3 regions of the Vibrio sp. RC2502 genome follow, and region 1 is predicted to be linked to each of the others. Evidence: predicted binding sites of a transcription regulator. Region 1 holds the regulator's gene; each other region holds the start of a gene.

The links. Region 1 encodes PurR, which represses purine synthesis genes. Its sites were predicted from a motif close to TNANGNAAACGTTTNCNTNA; they were not measured.
Region 2: purL (phosphoribosylformylglycinamidine synthase) is a predicted target of PurR. The motif match lies at 2,562-2,581, and genes of this name have one in related genera.
Region 3: ACYJZR_RS09335 (phosphoribosylaminoimidazolesuccinocarboxamide synthase) is a predicted target of PurR. The motif match lies at 2,041-2,060, and genes of this name have one in related genera.

Annotation. Positions count from the first base shown of each region.
Region 1 is NZ_CM141453.1:2,218,370-2,223,783, forward strand. Features, by position in the region: gene cmoM (tRNA uridine 5-oxyacetic acid(34) methyltransferase CmoM) at 1-665, opposite strand, end outside; gene elyC (envelope biogenesis factor ElyC) at 780-1,565, shown strand; gene torR (two-component system response regulator TorR) at 1,635-2,348, opposite strand; gene torD (molecular chaperone TorD) at 2,614-3,261, shown strand; gene purR (HTH-type transcriptional repressor PurR) at 3,699-4,703, shown strand; cyclic di-GMP riboswitch class I at 4,970-5,059, shown strand; gene ACYJZR_RS10390 (TfoX/Sxy family DNA transformation protein) at 5,176-5,414, shown strand, end outside.
Region 2 is NZ_CM141453.1:689,964-695,377, reverse strand. Features, by position in the region: gene purL (phosphoribosylformylglycinamidine synthase) at 1-2,420, opposite strand, end outside; gene mltF (membrane-bound lytic murein transglycosylase MltF) at 2,720-4,297, shown strand; gene ACYJZR_RS03190 (hypothetical protein) at 4,606-4,740, shown strand; gene tadA (tRNA adenosine(34) deaminase TadA) at 4,798-5,322, opposite strand.
Region 3 is NZ_CM141453.1:1,978,534-1,983,947, reverse strand. Features, by position in the region: gene ACYJZR_RS09340 (alkaline phosphatase D family protein) at 1-740, shown strand, start outside; gene ACYJZR_RS09335 (phosphoribosylaminoimidazolesuccinocarboxamide synthase) at 821-1,924, opposite strand; gene ACYJZR_RS09330 (cell division inhibitor SulA) at 2,127-2,519, opposite strand; gene ACYJZR_RS09325 (hypothetical protein) at 2,924-3,109, opposite strand; gene ACYJZR_RS09320 (J domain-containing protein) at 3,287-4,264, opposite strand; gene ACYJZR_RS09315 (OmpA family protein) at 4,341-5,000, opposite strand; gene ACYJZR_RS09310 (DUF2786 domain-containing protein) at 5,188-5,414, opposite strand, start outside.

The sequences.
Region 1 (5,414 bases):
TGCATATTACCTATGTAATCACTAAAGGAACGAATACCAGATTTGCCACAAATGCTAAAACCAGCCTCTTCTATCCAGTGATAGACATCTTCCGGTTTCAAGCCTTTTTGCGGCTGTAGTTTAAATCTTTTTCGGTGGGGCATGCCGTCTAAAATATGAGGAATGTTGCCACAAACCACGTTTTTGTAGACTAAACCATGGTGGTTATAGAACATCACTGATACGATGCCCCCCGGCTTTACTTGTTCCAATACTGTCTCTAGCGCCGTTTTAGGATCAACGAGCCACTCCATGACAGCGTGGAACATAACGAAATCCACCTGTTCTTCCATGTGCTCCGCAATGGACTGAACAGGCGAATGAATCAGGCGATACTGCTCAAGCAAACCGTTTTTTTCAATATCCTGTTTGGCTAGTTGCAGCATTTCCGAAGATAGATCACATAACGCAACACGATGTCCGAGCTTAGCAAGCTTTTGCGACATTTGTGCTAAACCACCACCTGCATCAAGTACTTCTAGGGGTTGCTGGCTCGCATCCAATTCACTTAGAATCTGTAGAAAATCTTCCCACACAATGATTTGGCGGATCTCCCCTTTATCGGAGCCGTAAATATTTTTTGCAAATTTGTGGGCGATATCGTCGAAATTGCGGTCTTCTGTCACTTCTGCTGAGTTATCATATCGGATTGTGCCGCTATTCTGGCACAAGGAAAGCAGGAATAAAGAGGGTCACCCTCATTTTTATTATCAATTGATGTTTTTTCGGACTATTTATGTATGTTTGAGCTGAAAAAAGTAATGTCAGCCTTGCTTATGCCGCTTCCGGCATTGCTACTGATAGGCTTGTTAGGTCTTGCTCTCATTAGTTTTACCACAAAACGTAAAACTGGCTGCTTCGTTGTTCTGTTCTCTTTTGTTGGCCTTTTTCTAGTTGCCTTCCAACCTGTTTCAACCAAGCTTCTCATGCCACTTGAGCGCGAGCATAAGGCCTTTTTACCTGTGTCAGGTACCATTGACTACGTTATGGTGCTGGGTAATGGCCACGTGGTCGATGACGAAATTCCACCAACATCGCAATTAAGCCGCGCGGCGTTGATGCGATTAACGGAAGGCATTCGTATTTTGCGTATGTACCCAGGCGCAAAGCTAATTTTATCTGGTTATGATGGTGGCTCTGAGATCAGCCATGCTCGTATGATGGCAAACGTTGCTTTGGCATTAGGTGTTGCAAAATCCGACATTATTTTGTTAGAAGACGCAAAAGACACGTGGGAAGAAGCAAGACAAGCCGCCGCTTTTGTTCAACAAAAAGAGATTGTGCTGGTCACGTCAGCGAGCCACATGAGCCGTGCGCTGTACGAGTTTAACGCAGCTGGAATTAAACCCATCCCTGCTCCAACGAATTTCTTAGCGATAGACGAAGTTAGCCAACCGTGGGACAAGTATTCACCTAAAGCTCGTTACCTTGAGCAAACTGAACTGTTTTGGCATGAATACCTTGGTAGCGTTTGGCAAAGACTGCGTGACACCGTAGGGCAAACGCCGATGGTGGAAGCGGAATAAACCCGATTTATAAACACAAAAAAGGAGAGCATTGGCTCTCCTTTTTCTTTACTGCTTGTCTGATGGTGATTAATCACCTGCGAACATGTAGCCTTCACCGTGAACGGTCACAAAAATTTGTGGGTTCTTAGGATCAAACTCCATCTTAGCGCGCATGCGTCGGATAAGAACATCAATCGTACGATCATTTGGAGCATCAACTCGATGACTGATCATATTCAAAATACGTTCACGACTCAGCACTTGATTCGGGTAAGACGATAACGCCACCAAAAGCTCATATTCTGCTTTGGTTAGTTTTACTGGTTCACCATTACGGCTAAGTGCTCGACGCTGAATATCGAATGTCCACTCACCAAAGCGAACAATGTGTTCATCGTTTGTTTCGCTTGCCGCTTTACTTGCTCCACTTCGCGCCGCAGAAATGCGCCACAGTAGATTTTTAACTCGAACTAGTAATTCCCTTAGTTCAAAAGGCTTTGTCACATAATCGTCTGCGCCCATCTCTAGGCCTACGATTTTGTCGATGCTATCCGTGCGTCCTGTTACCAATATGATGCCGATGTCTGATTGACTGCGTAGCTCACGCGTAAGCATTAGGCCGTCTTCGCCCGGCAAGTTAATATCCAACATAATAAGGTCTACATCACCGCCTTGCAGAACTTCGCGCATCTCCGCGCCACTTTCTGCTTCGCTAACTTTGTAACCTTCATTTTGGAAATATCCCGCAAGCTTACTACGAGTTACAACATCATCTTCTACGACTAATACGTGATAGCTCATTTACACCACTTTCTGTCTTCTTATTATCCAAGACGTATTCTATTCATAACTAGTAACATTTCTAGTCATAGATACATTAAAAAGCAAGATTTAGCGTTTTTATTGATTCAAAACAAGCTTGCCCATCACCGTTAACAAGTGCACACAATTCAACATAATCAACAATAATTATAGTTACTGCTATTCATCTTATTTGATTACACTTAGGGGATATCCCTAATTGACTTTATGATGCAATACTCGAAGCATCCTTCAGGAGCCAAAAATGCAAGAAGTGAAAGCTTTTAATGAAAAGCGTGCTGAAATTTACTGGTGGTTTTCGAGCTTATTCGCTAAAGAACTCAGCGAAAAAGAACTAGAAACCTACCACAGTGTTGAAATTCGCAGTTTTTTAGCGGGCTTAGGTGAGAACGAATCACTCAAGCCAGCCGTTGATAGCCTAGTTGATGCCCTAAACAGACTCCAAGACCGCAATGATGCTCAACTAGAACTTGCAGCAGATTTTTGCGAGCTGTTCTTAAAAACAGATAAGTATGGGGCACTACCGTACGCTTCTATGTACATTGGTGAATCAGGTTTGCTTAATGACAAACCTGCAGAAGAGATGGAAAAACTGATGGCAGATTTTGGGGTTCAGGTAGACGAAAACCTCAAAGAACCAGCAGACCATCTCGCTGTCGAATTGGACTTTTTGGGCAACATGATCATTCGCTCAAATGAGTTAGAGCAAGAAAAACATATGGAAGAGGCTTTCGTTAAACAAAACGATTTCATCCAAAATCAACTCATGTCTTGGTTGCCAAAATTTGCTGAAAAATGTAAGCAATTTGATGATTTTGGCTTCTACTTAAGCGTTGCGCAACTATTAATTGCATTTTGTAAACTGGACAGCGCTTACCTTCTTGGTGAATAATCACCGCCTATTTTTAGGGAGCCTGCCTGTCGGGCTCCCTATTTTATTCGCTTGCTTTTAATCTGGCTCAAAGACGTTCGTTCATTTAGCAGTCAAAATGTGACTTCAAATACACAAAACTCTTGCTGAAAATATTGCCAGCCAGCCCACATAGGGCTAAAATGTGAACGCAAACGATTAAATATGATTTATATGTAAACCGCTGAAATATAGCGGTTTTTGTTTTTTATTAATAGGTTGATAACCACTTCCTCATATTTAGTAGGAAGCCGAGTACCTTCAACCAAGTTGCTACAAATCTTTTTATACCGATTTCGGTACAACCGCTGCCTACTAGAATAGACACTACTGTTGTTGTGGTGTTTAGTTTGCGCAAAAAACTAAGCGTATGGTTGTATTCACTACGGTATTAAGTAGCTCGATACAGGACATCATTTATGGCCACTATAAAAGACGTTGCTCGCTTAGCCGGCGTTTCTACCACGACAGTTTCGCACGTTATTAATAAGACACGTTTTGTTGCAGAAGCAACCCAAGAAAAAGTAATGAAAGCGGTTGATGAGCTTAACTACGCACCAAGCGCAGTTGCTCGTAGTTTAAAATGCAACTCAACTCGTACTATTGGTATGTTGGTAACACAATCAACTAACCTGTTCTTCTCTGAAGTGATCGACGGTGTAGAAAGCTACTGCTACCGTCAAGGTTACACGTTGATCTTGTGTAATACTGGCGGCATCTACGAGAAACAGCGCGACTACATCCGCATGCTTGCTGAGAAACGTGTAGATGGCATTTTGGTGATGTGTTCAGATCTAACCGAAGAACTAAAAGAGATGTTAGATCGTCACTCAGATATCCCGAAAGTTGTGATGGATTGGGGCCCAGAGAGTTCTCGTGCGGACAAGATCATCGATAACTCTGAAGAAGGTGGCTACCTAGCAACTAAATATCTTATCGATAACGGCCACACTGACATCGCCTGCCTTAGTGGTCACTTTGAGAAACTTGCTTGCCAAGAGCGTATCGCTGGTTTTCGTCGTGCCATGGCTGAAGCAAAACTGCCAATCAATGAAGATTGGATTCTTGAAGGTAACTTTGAATGTGATACTGCGGTACTGGTTGCAGACAAGATCACCGCGATGGAAAAACGCCCTACTGCAGTATTCTGTTTTAACGACACCATGGCACTTGGCTTAATGAGCCGTCTGCAACAAAACGGCATCAAGGTTCCAGATGACGTTTCTGTTATCGGTTACGACAACATTGAACTTGCAGAGTACTTCTCACCACCGCTAACAACGATTCACCAACCTAAACGTCGTGTGGGTAAAAATGCGTTTGAGATCCTACTTGAACGCATTAAAGATAAAGAACACGAAAAACGTGTGTTCGAGATGCAACCAGAGATTGTTATCCGCAATACCGTTAAGAAACTTAATTAAATGAACACAAGCGCCCTTAGGGGCGCTTTTTTTTATTAAAAAAATAACACTTCCCGCACACTTTGCCTCATTCTTAAAAACAATAACTTCCATAAGTTACTGTTTTCTTTACATGTGAATTATTAATTCCCGCTTCTTTTCAAACATTAAATACAATTCTCAATTATGAGTACCCATGCACAAAATGGCATTATTTATTGAATCAAGATCACGTTTTAAAATCTAAAGTGTGATGTTAATTCAATATACGAAGTATCCTCATCTGGTCACGCACAGGGCAAACCATCCGAAAGGGTGGGACGCAAAGCCTCCGGCCTGAACCATAGTAGTATATGGAAGGTAGCGGGGTTACCGATGGCAAGTGTGCAACCAATGTCTTTACCCTTTAATGACATTGCCTTTGCGCACGTTTGCTACTCTCTCGGACCTGACTTTTGGTGGCGTAATATTAATTACACCGAGATAACAAAACATGGATAAACCGATACTCAAAGACTCTATGAAGCTATTTGAGGCACTTGGTACTATCAAGTCGCGCTCAATGTTTGGTGGCTTCGGACTTTTCGCTGATGAAACGATGTTTGCACTAGTGGTAAACAACCAGCTTCATATACGAGCAGACCAACAAACTTCATCTGACTTCGAGACACAGGGTCTAAAGCCTTACGTTTATAAAAAACGTGGCTTCCCAGTCGTTACTAAGTACTACGC
Region 2 (5,414 bases), 1.5 Mb from region 1:
CGACCAAACGCAGTGATAACTAGCGATAGTGGCGAAGTCACTTCTTTGCTTTCGCCATTCTCTTCCCACTTAGTCTTCATTGACATTGAGTCTTTACCAACCGGGATAGTCAGACCTAGCGCCGGACATAGCTCTTCACCAACCGCTTTCACTGCTTCGTAAAGACCCGCATCTTCACCTGGGTGACCCGCTGGAGACATCCAGTTCGCTGACAGCTTAATGCGTTTGATATCGCCGATATCTGTCGCTGCGATGTTAGTCAGAGATTCACCAACCGCCAGACGAGCAGACGCGCCGAAGTCTAATAGAGCAACCGGAGTACGCTCACCCATCGACATCGCTTCACCGTGGTATGTGTCGTAACTTGCCGCCGTAACTGCACAGTTCGCCACAGGCACCTGCCAAGGACCAACCATTTGGTCACGAGCAACTAAACCAGTAACTGAGCGGTCACCGATCGTGATCAGGAATGTTTTCTCAGCAACCGTAGGAAGACGAAGTACGCGATCTACCGCTTCGTTGATTTCGATACCGTCGCGTACGATCGCTGGGCTATCTACTTTCAAAGTCGTTGCTTCACGGTGCATCTTCGGTGTTTTACCAAGCAAGATATCCATTGGCATATCAATTGGCGTGTTATCGAAGTGAGAATCTTCTAGCGTCAGATGACGCTCTTCTGTTGCCACACCAACCACTGCGTAAGGTGCACGCTCGCGCTTACAAATCGCATCGAACGCCTCCATGTTTTCTGGCGCTACCGCAAGAACATAACGCTCCTGAGATTCGTTACACCAGATTTCTAGCGGGCTCATGCTCAATTCATCATTTGGTACATCACGTAGCTGGAACTTACCGCCACGCTCGCCGTCGTCACAAAGCTCAGGAAGTGCGTTAGAGATACCGCCCGCACCCACATCGTGGATAAATGCGATTGGGTTTTCTTCACCTAGCTGCCAACAACGGTCGATCACTTCCTGACAACGGCGCTCCATTTCTGGGTTTTCACGCTGTACTGAAGCAAAGTCCAGATCTTCAGCTGACTGACCTGACGCCATTGAAGACGCCGCACCGCCACCAAGACCGATGTTCATTGCAGGACCACCAAGTACGATTAGGCTCGCACCAACAGGGATCTCTTTCTTCTGAACGTGTTCGTCACGGATGTTACCCATACCACCAGCAATCATGATTGGCTTGTGGTAACCACGAATTTCTTCCCCCGCGTGAGAAGTCACTTTCTCTTCGTAGGTACGGAAGTAACCTAATAGGTTTGGACGACCAAATTCGTTGTTGAATGCTGCGCCACCCAGAGGGCCTTCAAGCATGATATCTAACGCGTTTACGATACGACCCGGCTTACCGAAGTCCGTTTCCCATGGCTGTTCAAAACCAGGAATACGCAAGTTAGAGGTTGTGAAACCAACCAGACCCGCTTTTGGCTTACCACCGATACCCGTCGCACCTTCGTCACGGATTTCACCACCAGAACCGGTTGATGCACCCGGCCATGGAGAGATAGCCGTTGGGTGGTTGTGCGTCTCTACCTTCATTAAGATGTGTGCATCTTCATGGTGGTAAGTGTATTGACGAGTTTTAGGATCTGGGAAGAAACGACCCACTTTAGAACCAGTCATTACCGCTGCATTATCTTTGTAAGCAGACAGAACATGGTCTGGTGTCGTTTCAAATGTGTTTTTGATCATCTTAAACAGAGACTTCTCTTGGTCTACGCCATCGATAGTCCAGTCTGCATTAAAGATCTTATGACGACAGTGCTCTGAGTTCGCCTGAGCAAACATCATCAGCTCGATGTCGTTAGGGTTACGACCTAACTTAGTGAAATTCTCCACCAAGTAATCAATTTCATCTTCTGCGAGTGCCAAACCAAGGGAAACGTTTGCTTCTTCAAGCGCAAGACGACCACCCGCTAAGATATCAACATGCGCCACAGGCTTTGGCTCTGCGACTGTAAACAGCGCTGACGCGGCTTCAAGTTCTGTGAACACCGTTTCCATCATGCGGTCGTGAATTAACGCTTTGACAGCGTCAACTTGAGCTTCTGATAGAACAACTGAAGATTCTACGTAGTAAGCCGTACCGCGCTCCAGACGCTTAACAGTGTCCAGACCACAGTTAATAGCGATATCGGTAGATTTAGAAGACCAAGGCGAGATAGTGCCTGGACGAGGCGTAACAAGAAGTAGAAGACCTTCTGGCTCATGCTCTTCAATTGTTGGGCCGTAAGTTAGTAACTTTTCAAGTTTTTCTAACTCTTGGTCATCAAGGTCAGACTTTAGATCTGCAAAATGCATAAACTCGGCATAGATGCCAGTTACAGGCAGATCTTGTTCACGACAAAGTTCCAGTAGTTTATTAACACGAAACTCAGAAAGAGCTGGGGAGCCACGCAAAATTCTCATGTGCTTAGGTCTCTTATGCAATTGATTAAGGTGATATTGGAATAAATTCAGATACTTAACTTGAGCTCTATCGAACCTATGCCGATTCCACCTCGTCATTGCGAGCGCATTATATAGCAATTGTTTTTGTGATGTAACATCAAAAGCAACCGTTTGCGTCATTTTTTTTGTCAAATTTGAGTTGTAGCCGAAATGTCGATAAAACACACAATGTCGCACTCTATCTGTCCGATTCGCTTTGCCCCATCTCCACGCTTTGATATAAAGACCACTAGAAATTTTCTGAGATGTACCGATCAATGCAAATACGCCACTTCAACCGACTCAAGCGCAGCGTCCTACTTTTTGCTTCTGTGCTACTACTTTCTGCCTGCCAAATTGAGTCGCAGCCGAAAAGTGAATTCGAGAAAATCCAAGAGCGCGGAGTGCTACGCGTTGGCACGCTCAACAACCAACTCTCGTACTACATTGGTCCTGATGGCCCTGCGGGTTTGGATTATGAGCTGGCGCGTAAATTTGCAGAAGAGTTGGGCGTAAAGCTAGAAATCAAACCCGCTTTCAGACAAGCCGACCTTTTCCCTGCCTTAAAGAAGGGCGACATCGATATTATTGCTACGGGGCTTAATCAAACATCACAAGCCGTCAAGCGTTTTAGACCTGGCCCTGCTTATTATTATGTAAGCCAGCAAGTGGTCTACAAAAAGGGCCAGCTTCGTCCTCGTGATATTGAGCAGCTTATCGAGTATCAAGCATCCAAAGACAGTCAATCAGAAGAAGACGTGAATGCTGGCGCGCAAACATTGAAAATTGTCGAACAGTCTCAATATGTTCCGACACTGACGGCATTGAAAAAGCAGTATCCTGAATTGCAGTTTGAAATCGTGGGCGATGCTGACACTCGCGATCTACTGAAACATGTATCGACTGGAGAACTGCGTTTCACCGTCACTGATTCCGTAGAACTGTCCCTCGCGCAACGCCTGTATCCAGATTTAGCACTTGCTTTTGAGCTCACCGAAGATCAACCAGTATCATGGTTTACTCGCCGCTCAGAGGATGAGAGCTTGTATGCGATGCTGATTGAGTTTTTCGGCAATATCAAACAATCTGGCGAGCTAGCTTCTCTTGAAGAGAAGTACATTGGCCATATTGAAGCGTTTGACTACGTGGACACGCGTGCCTTTATTCGTGCTCTTGATGATAAGTTGCCGAGATGGGCTCCGCTGTTCCAAAAATACAGCGAAGAGTTTGATTGGCGTTTAATCGCGGCTTTGGCCTACCAAGAATCTCATTGGAAACCAAAAGCAAAATCGCCTACGGGTGTTCGTGGCATGATGATGCTGACTTTACCAACTGCGAAAAGTGTTGGTGTAACCGATCGTCTAAACCCAGAGCAATCTGTTCGTGGTGGTGTGGAATACCTGCGTCGCATCGTCGCTCGCGTACCTGATACGATTAACGAACATGAAAAAATTTGGTTTGCATTGGCATCGTACAATATTGGTTATGGCCACATGATGGACGCGCGTCGACTAACCAAGACACAAGGTGGCGATCCAAACGCATGGGCAGATGTAAAAGACCGACTACCGCTGTTACGACAAAAGCGTTACTACAGCCAAACTCGTTATGGCTACGCTCGTGGAGACGAGGCACGAAATTACGTTGAAAATATTCGACGCTACTACCAATCAATCATTGGGCATGTCAGTCAAAAGCCTTCCATTGATGAAGATACGGATGATCTACAGGTTATCCCACCATTAAATCCAGAGTTGCTTATTTCTGGTGCGGTGGAAACCATTGCAGAAGAAGTGTCTGGAGCCTCTGATATCACCAATGAAGTCGATGAAGATTTAGACCAAGAAGAAGAATAAACACGCAAAAAGACGAGTGTGAAGCTCGTCTTTTTTGTTGAGTCCAAGGTAGAACTTATCTAAAATCCGATGTTCCGAACCAGACCGGTCATCATAGTAAGTGCATATAAACGTGATTGGTCAACACCTTGCCGCAGCGTCCATACCCATTAATTGATGCCTGCGGAATAAATCGGTTCGGTTGGTTTCCCTCTCTCCTAATTTGAAGTGACTCCATCACTAGAATGTCATCCACAAGGCAAAGTAGATGCGGCCGTGCGCTGTATCGCGAGAGGGTGTTTGTAGTCTTGTCTGCAGGAGGTTCGGATATGAGAAGACGTAGAGTGCAGTCAAAGCGTTTGAATAAGACAGTGGCTGCGATTCGCCGCAAGCGAAAGCTGACAACGATGAAAAAGAAAGTCAGTTCACGCAATCGTGTATTCGTTCACTTAGTAAATCACTAAGAACTTAAAGCAAACATCTACACACCCGTAGATGTTTGCTGAACACAACTCACCAACTTAATCTTCTTGCTTACCTTCTAATACTTTTTTCTCTTGTTTCTTAGCCTTAATTTCTTTGCGACGACGCTTGAAAAAGGCCTGCAACTGCTCACGGCACTCATCCTCTAACAGCCCTTTTTCGACCGTTGCGTAATGGTAAGCCGCTTGGCTCTCAAACAAGTTCAATACCGTACCAGCCGCGCCAGCTTTAAGATCTGGCGCGCCAAATACCACGCGTTTCACTCTGCTGTGCAACAGTGCTCCTGCGCACATCGGGCAAGGCTCTAGTGTGACATAGAGAGTGGTGTCTAAAAGTCGATAGTTTTCTAACACAGCCCCTGCGTTACGTAGAGTCTGAATCTCCGCATGTGCTGTTGCATCATGAGAGCAGATAGAGCGGTTCCAGCCTTCTGCAATCACTTCTCCATCTTTAACTAATACCGCTCCCACAGGCACCTCTCCTTCCAATTCAGCTTGTTCAGCTAATGCAAGTGCACGGCGCATAAAAATTTCGTCTTGTGGGGTAAATTGATGCTCAGACAAAAGGGCTCCAGAAAGGAAGGTAACTATGAATAGCGAAATATTACCACCAACATCGCTTTCACTACAGCAGGACATAAGTTTTGGAGATGCGC
Region 3 (5,414 bases), 240 kb from region 1:
TCTCACTCAGTGCACCAACAATGGAAGCTATCGGTGGGTTAGTTGTTCAATCACGCAGTGCAGATAGGGAACTGCTAGGCACTGAACAACTTGCTTGGTTGATGAATGAATTCAACACGCACGATGCAAAATGGAACGTTCTAGGCCAACAAGTTTTGATGTCGAGAATGGAGCTACCAAGTTCAGTGATGACGGCGATGTTCCAACTGTTTACGTCAACAGAAGAGAAGAAAACAGAAGCTTTGTTGGCCGTGAATACAGCGATCACGGGTTATCTTGCCGATCCAAGTGCAGATCCCATTTCTCTGCCTTACAACCTCGATGCTTGGGATGGTTACTATGTCGAGCGTGAAAAAGTCTACCAACTGGCCAAAGCAAGTAGTGGCAATTTTGTGTGTTTAGCGGGCGATACTCACAACGCGTGGGCAAGTGAGTTAAAAGATGTGTCAAACAATCCGATAGGGGTCGAGTTTGCGACGAGCTCGGTGAGCTCTCCGGGGTTGGAAGAGTATTTGGCGTTGGACCCGGTGGCGATTGCGCAAATGGAATACACCTTGCCGCATTTAGTCTCCGAGCTGCAATGGGCTGACATCAAACAACGTGGCTTTATGCGAGTGACCTTTACTGCTGATGCCGCTCAATCAACGTGGTACTTGGTGTCGACCATCAAAGATAAAAAGTATCAGGTGACGACGAAGTCGGCGTCTACGACAAATGGCACAACGTTAGACATTATCTAATCTAAACTGGCAAAAAAAGTAAAAGTCCGCTTATCAAGGCGGACTTTTTTATTGGCAATTTTCAATCAGCTTTCAGATAGCTAGTCGATCAAACCGTACTCTTTGCTGAGAATTTCGATGATTTCAGCTTTTGGATTTTCGCTTAGCGTAATTGGTTTACCTGTAATTTTCTCGGCGATACCAATGTAGGTTCTTGAAATATCCATCAAAGATTCAACAGGAAGATCGTTATCGCGTGCAAGAGCTTCGCGCTCTGGCATACGTTCTTTGTTTAATAAGATATCTGGGTCAGGGAAGTGGTTAAGTAGGAACTGACGGAAACCTTCTTTCGAGTTTTCAACGATGTTACCTGCCCGGTACTCCTTTGCATCCCAAATACGAGAAGAATCTGGCGTGCCAACTTCATCCATGTAGATCAGCTTTTCATTACCTGCGGCGTCATGAACATAACCAAATTCGAATTTGGTATCGACAAAAATTTGGTCGATTCCTTCTAACGCTTGGCTGATAACGTTAAAGCCTTCTTTCAACAATTTTTCGTACTGAGCGATATCTTCTGCGCTTGAGAAGTTAAACGCTTCATAGTTGTCCACGATATTTTGGCGAGTGATGTTCACATCGTCTGCTTCTGGTACACCAGGAATGCCTTTTAGGATGCCTTTGGTTGACGGCGTCATTAGCAAATTCGGTAGCGCTTTATCTTTTTCTAACCCTTCAGGAAGTTGAATACCACAAAACTCGCGCTCACCATTTGCGTATGCACGCCACATGGAACCAGTGATGTATTTACGGCAGATTGCCTCAATTTTTACCGGTTTTGCTTTTTGAACGATCCAAACAAATGGGTGAGGAATATCTAAGATGTGGCTGTCAGCTAAGCCGTTGTCTTTAAAAAGCTTAAACCAATGATTTGAAATGGCATTCAATGCGGCACCTTTACCCGGTACACCTTTAAGCCCACCTTCACCATGCCAAATACAATCGAAAGCAGAAATACGATCGCTGATCACCATGATGGCCAGGGGCGCATCTGGTGCGACATCGTATCCTTTTTCTTTGATCAGTCGGGCACTGTCTTCTTCAGTTAACCAGTAAACTGAACGAACTTTTCCGCTGTGTACGGGTTTGTGGGTGCGAATTGGCAGGTCGTCATTGACGGCAAGTACTTGATTAGCAAGGCTCATTGCGACATTCCTATCATCTTAATCAAACGTCTTAAGGAGAAGATATTCAGCGGAAAATATCAGCTGAATAAATCGAATGAGGGCATCATACCAGAACTATTTTAACTCGCCAGAGAAAAAGCAAACGTTTGCCTCTTTTCTTTAATACAAAAAATGCCCCCTTAAAAGGAGGCGAGATGCAGGATGGATAACGTCGATCTTGTTAGTGATACTGGTTTACTCTGCCTTCGACGAAAAAGACTTCACACTGATAACGCTGAGCGATGTCACGCAACATGGATTGGTTCATAAGAGCAATTTTGTTTGATGCGACAACCGCGCTGGCATTGCCAGACTGAATGGCTTTGATAACGATTTCGACTTCAGAAAGCTGTTGAGACGGCTTCATCTGAATAACGTTTTTGCAGCAAATATTGGAAGCAGTGAGTTGCTCAAAATCAGGACGAGGACACTCAGCGGTAAACAGAATCCATTGTTTTTGCTGTGACAATACTGCCAACTTAGAAAGAAGCTGATCAGACACATCCATTGGTTGAGTGGTTTGTGCCAGTACGTTGTAACGTGAGTATGTACGAGATTGACTTTGTAACTGCATCTTACTGTTCCTTTATACATGCTGTATGTGTATACAGTAGTTTGTTTTGGGTATCTGATCAACCCATTTTTACTGATGAGTACGTGAGATAACGCTCGTTGATAGTTGAATGATTTTTTAAGGTGTTGATTTTTAACGAATTGTTTTTGTTCTTGATATGTTGGGTATGGATTGAAAAGTGTGAAGTTAGCAACATTATCCGAGTGATATATACAGGTGTTTACTACTGTATATACAGTGCTTTTGTTGGTGTTATACAGTGGTTTTTGATGGTCGATACAGGTATGAGTCACACAATGAGCGTGTTTACGTCGTGATTATGGGGAAGAGATGTGAATCATAAGCGATCAAAAAAGCGCCCTAAAAGGCGCTTTTGAAAATCAGTTCCATTGATTCTAACCGGATTAGCTCGCTCGTTGTGCCATGCGCTCACGCATTTGCATTTCGCCTTGGTTAAACAGACGAACATCGATCTTCGCCATGTCGTAGCAGGCTTGGCAAGAGTGATGATATTTGCCATCTACATAATCGTGACGAGTAACAAAACTTGGTTTTTTACACCAATCGCAGGTGCCTTCTTCAGTGAACATTGATTTTCTCCCCACCTAGATAAATATGAGTCGTTAGGTGTTATTTTTCGCCGGGCATTATGGCATGAAAAAGAGATTGACGTTAAATGTCTGTTAATTTGTTTGAGAGCGAGATCGATTGCGAACCTTGTTTTACTTAGACTTAAAGCTAGCCATCAAGCGCCCTTTAGTTGTGGTTTACGATTTTGTAACATTTTGTGAGATGATTTTAAACGCCTGGTTCAAACGTTTCATTTCTTCTTCACTTCCACGAGTATCTGGATGATAGAGTTTTGAAAGTTGTCGATAGCGGAGTTTCACTGCTTGGTTATCAGGAATGGTTTGTGGTGTGTAACCAAACATCGCGCAGGCAACCGCAACTTTATGATTGTCGGATTGGCTACGAGTCTTTTTAAACTCTTTGAATACTTTCTCCAGCTGACGCTTCAATTGTTTATTCGTGAACTCTAACTCTTTTACTTTCGCATCAAGTTGCTGAGTTTGGTTTGCCTCTTGGGAAGACAGTGTGGCCAAGGCTCGTTGTTGTTTCCTTAGAGTTACCCATCCACCGAAGCCTGCTAGAGCGATCACCAATCCACCAATAGCCAACCACATAATCGTGCCATTATCAGACGTTACGGTTGATTGTGGAGCGACAGGCTGCTCTTCTTTTGTCGCTTCTTTATCTAATTCCACAATTTCGGAGACTTGCTTTGCACGCAGTTGATTGAAGCGCTCTTCGAGATAATGATTGTAAGCTTCTTCCGCTTGAGGGTTTGTGTCCGAGGCTAATTGGTACCACGCCTCAACGAGATCACTGGTGGTGATGTCTTTTTGGTGATGCTGAACAAAGTCCGCTAACAAGAACCCTCGGTCGCGAGGGTCATTCAACGCTACAGAGGTAAACCAATACGTTGCCTGTGAGTAATTAACCGCACCGGTCAATCCTCGGGAATAGTCTTCGGCCAGCTGTTTCTGTGCAGGTAAATAGCCTTGGCTTGCGGATTGCTCTAGCCAATAGCGAACATCCGATGGCGAATCTGATTTTGGAGAAAGAGCCAGTTGCTGCGCCAGTTCAAATTGTTCTGCTGGGGATGTTGGTGCTTGAGAAGCAAATGCAGATATAGAAAGACAGCTGCTTAACGTAAAGGATAGGGCGATGGTTTTGAATGACATTGAATGTGTCAGGCCTAGCGTAAGTTGCTAGGCCTGCTCCGGTAATTTTTGTTATTACCGTTATGGTGCTACCAAATTACTTCAGTGGCAAGATCTGGATTTCAACACGGCGGTTGCAAGCACGACCTTCAGAAGTTTGGTTTGAGCAAATTGGATTGCGCTCACCGTAGCCACGTGCAATTGCACGGCCTGGAGCCACTTTTTGAGACACAAGGAACTGACGAACAGATTCCGCGCGACGCTCAGAAAGCGTTTGGTTGTATGATTCGCTACCAGTGCTGTCTGTGTAGCCATCAATGACTAGGCTTGTATCTGGGTATTCAACCAGAATACGAGCAACACCACGTAGAGTATTGTGGATGCTTGCATCCAGTTGGTATGAGCTTGAAGAGAAGCCAATACCATTTTCCATGCGAAGTAGAAGTTGGTTTTCACCTACACGCTGTACTTGTACGCCAGAGTTTAGCAACGCACGACGCAGTTCTGCTTCTTGTTGGTCAAAGTAATAACCGACGCCTGCTCCAGTAGCACCGCCTGCCGCCGCACCAATAAGAGCATGTTTACGACGTTCTTTTGCGTTATCACCAGTTGCCAAACCGATCGCTGCACCAGCAATAGCACCAATTAGCGCGCCTTGCGTGGTAGAGTTCGTTTCGTATTCACCCGTTGTTGCATTTTGGCGTTGAGTAGCTTGACAGCCTGTAAGAGCTAGCACTAGTGCCAGTGCAATAGACATCTTTTTCAAGGGAAAATCTCCGTATAAAACTGAGGCGAAAGAGTGCCTCATAATGGGATGCGAATTATGAATCAGTAGATATTGATATTTGTTATGCGAAAGTAAGATTGATAGAAAGCTGTGTAAGAATTTTCTTATAACGCTCAATATCAACCCACTTTTACGTATCTAGTTGAGTATGTTGCGCTTATTTAGAGGTGTTGCCCAACATTTTTCTGGCTTGTTCTCCACCGACACCACGGTTTACAGAGACTTTTCTGCCTTTCTTTAATCCGACTTCGTAGTCTTCAGTCAGATTCTTCATGGCTTCTCTTAATTGTTTTTTGAACGTTTCACGGTCGATGTTCTGAAACTCTTTATCAATGTAATCATTGATTTTGTTTGCAGACTCTTCATCTGGTGAGATCACAGGTA